Prosthecobacter sp.: one gene and its partner. The protein of the gene in region 2 interacts with the protein of the main gene of each other region in a pairwise test. Links are inferred from orthologs where the notes say so. Each region holds a gene or a part of one and is shown on either strand. Other genes may lie near its edges.

What was found. The genes of interacting proteins can lie anywhere in the genome.
Region 1: the proteins of rlmB (region 2) and U1A53_RS24020 interact in binary tests that used the Escherichia coli proteins (3 or more experiments, as listed by UniProt). The link is inferred for Prosthecobacter sp. from one-to-one orthologs.

The regions. Positions count from the first base shown.
Region 1 is NZ_JAXMIH010000024.1:102,667-106,943, forward strand. What follows is about bases 656-3,655. They hold U1A53_RS24020 (NAD(P)H-hydrate dehydratase), read left to right. Parts: upstream 656-1,402; coding sequence 1,403-2,908; downstream 2,909-3,655. Other genes in these bases: U1A53_RS24015 (hypothetical protein), read left to right, coding at 656-1,406; U1A53_RS24025 (secondary thiamine-phosphate synthase enzyme YjbQ), read left to right, coding at 2,919-3,341; U1A53_RS24030 (DUF1353 domain-containing protein), read left to right, coding at 3,497-3,655. Also shown: dapB (4-hydroxy-tetrahydrodipicolinate reductase), read left to right, coding at 1-112; folK (2-amino-4-hydroxy-6-hydroxymethyldihydropteridine diphosphokinase), read left to right, coding at 123-590; more of U1A53_RS24015, read left to right, coding at 648-655; more of U1A53_RS24030, read left to right, coding at 3,656-4,045; U1A53_RS24035 (DUF971 domain-containing protein), read right to left, coding at 4,059-4,277. UniProt on the Escherichia coli protein: Bifunctional enzyme that catalyzes the epimerization of the S- and R-forms of NAD(P)HX and the dehydration of the S-form of NAD(P)HX at the expense of ADP, which is converted to AMP.
Region 2 is NZ_JAXMIH010000006.1:74,123-77,528, forward strand. The notes cover bases 685-3,406. They hold rlmB (23S rRNA (guanosine(2251)-2'-O)-methyltransferase RlmB), read right to left. Parts: upstream 2,470-3,406; coding sequence 1,900-2,469; downstream 685-1,899. Other genes in these bases: U1A53_RS03170 (endo-1,4-beta-xylanase), read left to right, coding at 685-1,008; U1A53_RS03175 (hypothetical protein), read left to right, coding at 1,058-1,837; U1A53_RS03185 (ElyC/SanA/YdcF family protein), read left to right, coding at 2,686-3,216; dnaE (DNA polymerase III subunit alpha), read right to left, coding at 3,218-3,406. Also shown: more of U1A53_RS03170, read left to right, coding at 1-684. UniProt on the Escherichia coli protein: Specifically methylates the ribose of guanosine 2251 in 23S rRNA.

The DNA.
Region 1 (4,277 bases), on a different replicon or contig from region 2:
CAAAGCCAGCAGCCGCGACACCTTCGCCAACGGCTCCGTCCGTGCCGCCCGCTGGCTCGTTGGCAAACCAGCGGGATTGTATGACATGCAGGACGTGCTGGGACTGAAATAATCCTTTCCCCATGCGTTTCGGCATCGCCCTCGGCTCGAATCTCGGTGATCGCGCTGAAAACATGAGGCGCGGCATCGAACTGCTGCTCGAACGTATTCCCGGTGTGAAACTGACTGCCCGCGCACCGGTCTATGAAACCGAACCGGTCGGTTGCGCGCCTGGCACACAATCGTTTCTGAACACGGTCATCGAGATCGAGGCCGATTGCCTGCCCCACGACTTGCATGCGCACCTCAAGGCCGTCGAATCCGCCTTGGGCCGCCCGGAGCAGCGGGAACGCAATTCACCGCGCACGCTCGATCTCGATCTGCTCTATGCGGACGCTGTCATCAGTGACGATCCCGAACTCATCCTCCCGCATCCCCGGCTGCACCTCCGCCGCTTTGTGCTGCAACCGCTGGCCGATATCCGGCCTGATTTGGTGCTGCCCGGTCAGCAGCATTCGGTGGCCGAATTGCTGGTGCATCTGCCGCCATGATGCAGAACAGGCAGTTACGCGCTTGTTCGTCAGGCAAAGCGATGCTTCTTGGCAGTCATGACTGAAGCCACCCAACCGAACTCTGACCCTGGACGCTGGATTCGCTTCGCCCTCGTCATGCTGCCCGCTGGAACGATCCTGCTCGGCATCGCCTCGTTTGGCATCTGGCAGTGGAAGAAGGATCAGGCGGCGGATCGTTCCTTCAAGTATGCGATGGCGCTGCGGCGTCCGATCAGTGTGGAAGGCATCCAGCGGCATGCGGACATCGTGCGCGAGGCCTTGGGCAAACCGGATCGTTATCTGAGCATCCCCGGCTACCTGGAATCGACCATGGGCGCGGAGAACATGGGCTACACGGTGCGGCGCGCACGATTTGGCGATGACCGCTCCACCATTGATGCCGAACTGACCGGCAAAACACGCCCGCGTGAGATCGTGATGGCGCTGGCGCTTTACAGCGAGGATGCGACACGCTTTGGAAGAACGTCACTGGCCATCGCAGAATTGATGAGCATCGCGCATGAGGTCACAGGCCAGTCAGTGGCACGCTCACTGCGTTTTGCGGTGATCCCCGACACGCCTGAGGCCGTGGCGCAGCTGCAAGACGGGTTGAGGCGTGATAATGAGCGCGTGATGTATCTCTTTGTGCTGGGAGCGCCAGACATTAACCAGCTAGGCCGCGTCACCCGCGCCCTGGACACAGCTGCCAAAGGCACCCGTGTGGTTGCCCGTCCTGCCACCCTCACGCCGCAGGAGTCATTGCCATCCGCCCACGAACTCAAGGCGCTGCTGCTGCACGCCGCCGAACGCCCATGATCGTCACCTGCCGCCAGATGCAGCAATGCGAGGAAGCCGCGTTCGCACGCGGAGTGAGCGCGGCCGCATTGATGGAGGAAGCAGGACGCGGCATCGCGGACGTGGTGCGGCAATTCGCGCCGCGTGCAGGTTCGCTGGTGCTGTTTCTCGGCAAGGGCAACAACGCCGGTGATGCGCTCGTCGCGGCACGGGAACTCGTCGCGGAAGGCTGGAAGCTGCATGCGCGGCTGAGTTGTGAGCCGGAGGCGATGAAGGATCTGCCACGCAGACATTTCGCTTCGATTCGCAGCCATGTGCGGGTGATTGAAGACGCGACAACGTTTGATTTTCCTGCCGGGCCGCTCGTGAGCCTTGATGGTTTGCTTGGCATCGGTGCGCAAGGACCGATGAAGCCCGAATTGCAGACGCTGGCGCGTGAGATGAACACGCTGCGCACGCAAAAGCACGCGCTGACCATCGCGATGGACATTCCCTCCGGTCTCGATGGCGATCATGGCGATGCCTGTGTGGATGCTGTCGAGGCCGATCTGACCGCCGTGGTGGCGCAGATCAAGGCAGGCTTGCTCGAAGATGGTGCGGATCATTACGTCGGACGCATCGTGCTGGTGCCATTGCGTGCATTGGCGGAGTGCGAAGGCGATGCGTCCGCGCAAGCGCTCACACCGGGTGTGCTGCGTTCCTGGCTGCCACGGCGTCCGCATGACATGCACAAGGGCGAGGCTGGGCGCGTCGGCATCATCGCCGGTTCACCGGGATTTCTCGGCGCGGCGGAGCTGGCCTGCCGTGGTGCTTTGCGTGCCGGCGCGGGGCTCGTCACGCTGCTGGTGAAGGAGGACGTGTATCCTCTAATCGCTCCCCGCGTGCCTGCGGAAGTGATGGTGAAGGCCGTGGATGACTATCGCGACGTGCTGGAGATGCGATTCGATGCGCTGGCGATTGGTCCTGGGCTTGGTTTTGATCACGAGAAGGAAATCCTCGATGTGCTGCGACAGGCGAAGATGCCAACCATCGTCGATGCGGATGCGTTGACCCTGCTGGCGCAGCATCCTGAGATTTTGGACAAGACCGGCAAGCTTCCGCGCCTCATGACACCGCATCCGGGTGAACTGGACCGGCTGCTGCGCAATTACCCCGGCTGGCACGGCATGAGCCGCCGCAAAGTCACCGAGGCGCTCGTTGAAACGGCTCCGGGCCGCACGCTGCTGCTCAAAGGCGCGCGCACGGTCATCGCCACACGCGGCCAGCCGACGCTCTTCAACACCACCGGCCACCCCGGCATGGCAAGCGGTGGCATGGGCGATGTGTTGTCCGGCGTGTGTGCCGCCTGGGCCGCGCAGCGCATCCCGCTGCATCGCACGGCAGGTCTGGCGGCCTGGTTGTGCGGTCGCGCGGCGGAAATCGCGCTCACGCGGGATCACATCGCCGCTGAATCGCTTTGCGCGGGCGATGTGGCGGCGCATCTCGGCGGCGCGTTGCTTGATTTGAAGGAAGACCGCTTCTAAAGCTGCGTCCATGGCCGCGCACGCTGACACCTTCTCCATTCCCACCCGGGGCAAGGGCACCTACGAGATCACGGAACGTTGCCAACAGATCGTGCGCACCAGCGGCATCCACACCGGCACGGCGACGGTTTTCGTGCAGCACACGAGCGCGAGCCTGGTGATCTACGAGAACGCCGATCCCTCCGCACGCACGGACCTGCACAGCTTCTTTGACCATCTCGTGCCGGAAGACACGCCCTACTTCGTTCACACGCACGAAGGCCCGGATGACATGCCGAGCCATCTGCGCATGGCGCTGACGCGCACCTCCGAAGTAATCCCCGTCGTGAATGGCCGCCTCGCGCTCGGCACCTGGCAGGGCATTTTTCTCTTCGAACACCGCCGTGCGCCGCACACGCGCAGCATTGTCGTCAGCGTGGTGGGAGAAAAGTAGCCACAACCAGCTCAATCACGATGCATCACCGATCCTTCCACACTTTTGCCACCGCCTGGGCTCTCATGCTGAGTTTGTGTTCATGCGCCGGGACCCGTTTTTATCAGAAGGTAGACGGCCAGGGAGTCATCGTGGGCCGCCCGTGCATTGAGTGGATGAAGCCTGACCGGTTCGTGTATGCGCGGAACAAGAATCCGGTGTTTTCATTCAAACGCCCCAATGGCGAAGTCATCAAGCCCGGCAGCATCGAGACAGATGGCGGCAGCATTCCGCATCTTCTATGGGCGCAGAAGGGTTTTTCACCGTGGACCTATGCCCCGGCCTACCTGATCCACGACTGGCTTTATGAGGCGCACCGGCGCAAAGTCCCGGCAGGAGTCGATCCGAAAGGCAACGATCTCTACTACACCAAGGAACAGGCGGACTGGATCATGGCGGAAGTCATCAAATGCCAGATGGAGCGCCCCTCTGATTTTGACACCAGAAAGTCTGCCGCTCATTTGAGAACGATCTATTGGGCGGTGAGCAAGTTTGGCAACACCGCATGGAACGGAGAAGCACATCCCATTGATGAAGGAGAATCGTTCATCAGCGACACATTGATGAATCTGCCCTTGCTGCCTGCGTTCGGCTCCTTGAAGGACCAACTGACCCCCGTGCCTGCAAAGCCGGAGCAGAAGGGATCGAGAACACCTCAGGAATAGCGAACGGCATCCATCAAAGCGCCTTCAGGTAATCGAAGGTGTAGAGACCGGTGTTGTGGCCGTCGCTGAAGTCGAACTGGATGGCGTAACCGCCGATCATGCGCCAGTCCTTCACAGTGACGCCGGGAAAGGCTTTCTGGTTGGTGCCACCGATCTTGTTGCCAAGCAGGTCGCGCTCGCCGGTGTTTTCGGCACTCGGCGAAGCAGCGCGGAGCTTTTCCATGGCGATGAA
Region 2 (3,406 bases):
GGCTCTGCGGTAGTGGCGAAACGCTTCAGCGGCGAAAGTGAAGATGACCGGCGCTACCGCGAGATCGTGGACAAGCTCTTCAGCATCGTGGTTTTTGAGAATGACCTGAAGGATGGCAATTGGTCGCCGGATTTTGATGCCGCGCGCAAATCGAGCCGTAACGCGGAGCTGGACAAGGCCTTCGCCTGGTTCGCCGAGCGGCACATCGACGTGCGAGGTCATTACCTCATGCAGGTGGCCACGCCGTTCAATCTGCACGGCATCAAGGACAACGCGGTAATTCGCGAGCGCACGCTCGACAGTGTGCGAGAGCGCCTGGCCTTTGTGAAGGATCGCGTCGTCGAGTGGGACGTGATCAATCATCCCATCGCCTGGGATGGCGCGGACATGCTGAACAAGCGCCCCGGCCTGGAAAAGCTCGACCGCGAGGTCTTCACGCTGGCAAGATCGCTCACGAAGCTGCCTTTCTTCATCAATGAGGATCAGGTCTTCCGACCAGGGCCGCAGCATGACGACACTTTTGCCTACATCGAGGCGCTGAACGCCGACGGCTTCACGGTCGCGGGTCTCGGCAACCAGGCGCACTTCCATGAGAGCTACCTGCCGTCCCCGGAGCATCTGCTGGCGGTGACGGATCGTTTCGCGAGGATCGTGCCGCATCAGTCCATCACGGAATACGACATCGTGACCACCGAGGACGAGGAACTGGCGGCGGACTACACGCGTGATGTGCTCATCGCCGTCTTCAGCCATCCGGCTTACACGAGTTTTCTTCTCTGGGGCTTCTGGGAAGGCTCGCACTGGATACCAGAGGCGGCCTCATGGAACAAGGACTGGAGCATCCGCAAGCGTGGTGAGGTGCTGGAGGAATGGATCGGTCGAAAATGGCGCACCGAGGTGACATTGATGACCGACGCGAACGGCATGGTGAAATGGCGCGGCTTCCCCGGCTGGTATGAGGTGCATGCGGCGGGCCAAAAGCCGGTCGTTTTGAAACCACAGTGGTGAGGAAACCCCGAAACCACATCCGACAATCAAAGTTGAAGCAAGGAACACCATGAACACGACCTTCTTCCACATTCCGCAAAGCCGCCGCGCCCTTCTCCGCAGCCTGCTTCTCACCACTGGCGGCATCATCACGAGCGATCTTTACGCCGAGGCGCTCGCACTCACGCCGCGTGCGACGGAGGGGCCGTATTATCCCGACCATCTACCGCTGGATCAGGACAACGATTTAACGCAGATCATCGGCGGCAAAGCGCCCGCAGGCGGCATCGTGACGGAGTTTGGCGGGCGTTTGCTGAATGCGGATGGCAAGCCGCTTTCCAATCACGTCATCGAACTCTGGCAGGCAGACACGAACGGCTGCTACATCCACAGCCGTGGCACGCAGAAGGGCAAGGAGCGCGATCCACAGTTTCAGGGCTTTGGCAAGATCACCACGAACGCGAAGGGCGAGTACCGCTTCCGCACGATCAAACCCGGCCTCTACACGGGCCGCACGATTCACTGGCACATCGCGGTGAAACAAGGCGACAAGCGCATGCTGACCACCCAGTTGTTCATCGCCGGTGTGCCGCAGAATGACCGCGATGGCATCCTGCGTGGCATGGGCACCGATGCGCAGCGCCTTTCGGTGATTCGTGAGTTCAAACCGGTCAGCAAGGAGAGCCAGGAACTCGTCGGCACTTGGGACATCGTGCTCGGCAAGACTCCGGAGGAGCCGGAGCAGCGCCGTGGAGGTCCGGGACCACCGCCGCCTCGTGGTCGCCGTGACAGCGCGTCTGTGGGCGATCAAGACATCAAAGACCTACTGTTTGGGCCTGCGCCGTTTTGATCTGAGTTTTTAGCCGGTCACTCCAGAGCCGCCTAAAGGCGGGACTACAATACTCAGAGGCTTCACTTCTTCGGCTGTCGCTGGCGCACGCACTCAAACAAGCACACGCCGGTGGCGACGGAGACGTTGAGACATTCGACTTTGCCTGCCATGGGGATCTTAACGAGGAAGTCGCAGTGCTCCCCGGTGAGGCGGCGCATGCCGGGGCCTTCCGCGCCCATGACGATGCCGATGCCGCCTTTGAGGTCGATGTCGTAGAGGCTCTGCGTGGCTTCATCGCCTGTGCCGACGAGCCAGATGCCGAGTTCCTTGAGCTTGTCCATCGCGCGGACGAGATTGGTCACGCGGATGAGCGGGATGTTCTCCGCCCCGCCGCAGGCCACGCGCACGACGGTTTCACTGATCGGCGCGGATTTGTCCTTCGGCATGATGACAGCACAGACACCGGCCGCGTCAGCGGTGCGCAGGCAGGCACCGAGATTATGCGGGTCCTGCACGCAGTCGAGAATGAGCACCAGCGGACTTTCCTTGCCTTCGAGCAACGTGGCGATGTCGCCCTCCTCATAGATGCGCACCTTGTTGTCGGAGCTGGAGTGGCGGTTCTGACGGGCGATGGGTTGTTGGGGACGCATGAGATTCAGTGGATAGTGGGCCGTGAATGGGATTTGGCAAAATGATAGAAGCGCGGGCTTGAAGGCTGTGTGAAGTGACGGGAGGAGTTTGAGATGAAGGCATCTCTCAAGCGTTGGTGGTCGCGAATCGCCGTTTTGGCGGCGCTGGGTGTCGCATTCGTGTTTGGGTGCGAGTGGTGGGTCGCGAGAACGGCGAAAGGGAGCTGTTTCGATGACATGAAAGCGGTGCCAGAGGCTCCGGTGGCGGTTGTTTTGGGCACTTCACCGCGCTTGGCCGATGGAAGGGCCAATTTGTTCTTCCTCCCGCGCATGGAAGCGGCTGCCGCGTTGTTCAAGGCGGGCAAGGTGAAGGCGTTGATCGTCAGCGGAGACAATGGCACGCGGGGTTACGATGAACCGACGGAGATGAAGCGCGTGCTGGTGCAGATGGGCGTGCCTGAGTCGCGGATTGTGTGTGATTACGCAGGTTTCCGCACTCTGGACTCGGTGGTGCGGGCCAAGGAAGTGTTCGGGCAGCAGCGGCTGATTTTTGTTTCACAGGGATTTCATAATGCGCGGGCGATCTATCTGGCTCGGGCATTTGAGATCGAAGCGTGGGGCTTGAACGCGAAGGCCGTGCCGGTGACACTGTCGGTGAAGACGTTCCTACGCGAGAAACTGGCCTGCGTGAAGGCGGTGCTGGATGTGAACGTGCTCGGCACACGGCCGAAGTTTCTCGGCGAGAAGGTCGCGGTGCCGGTGGAGTGACCTACAACCAAACTGTTAGCGCACGGCGCAGATCAGGGCTGGGGGTGACACGCAGTTCCTCGCCCACTTCCAAACGGGCCTTGTGGCCGTTTTGACTGATCTCGAGGAAGACGGGAAGAGTGCCGGGGAATTGAGAGAGAACCTCGTGGATGCGTTCGAGATCGGTCTCATCGTGCTGGCGGGTGTTAAG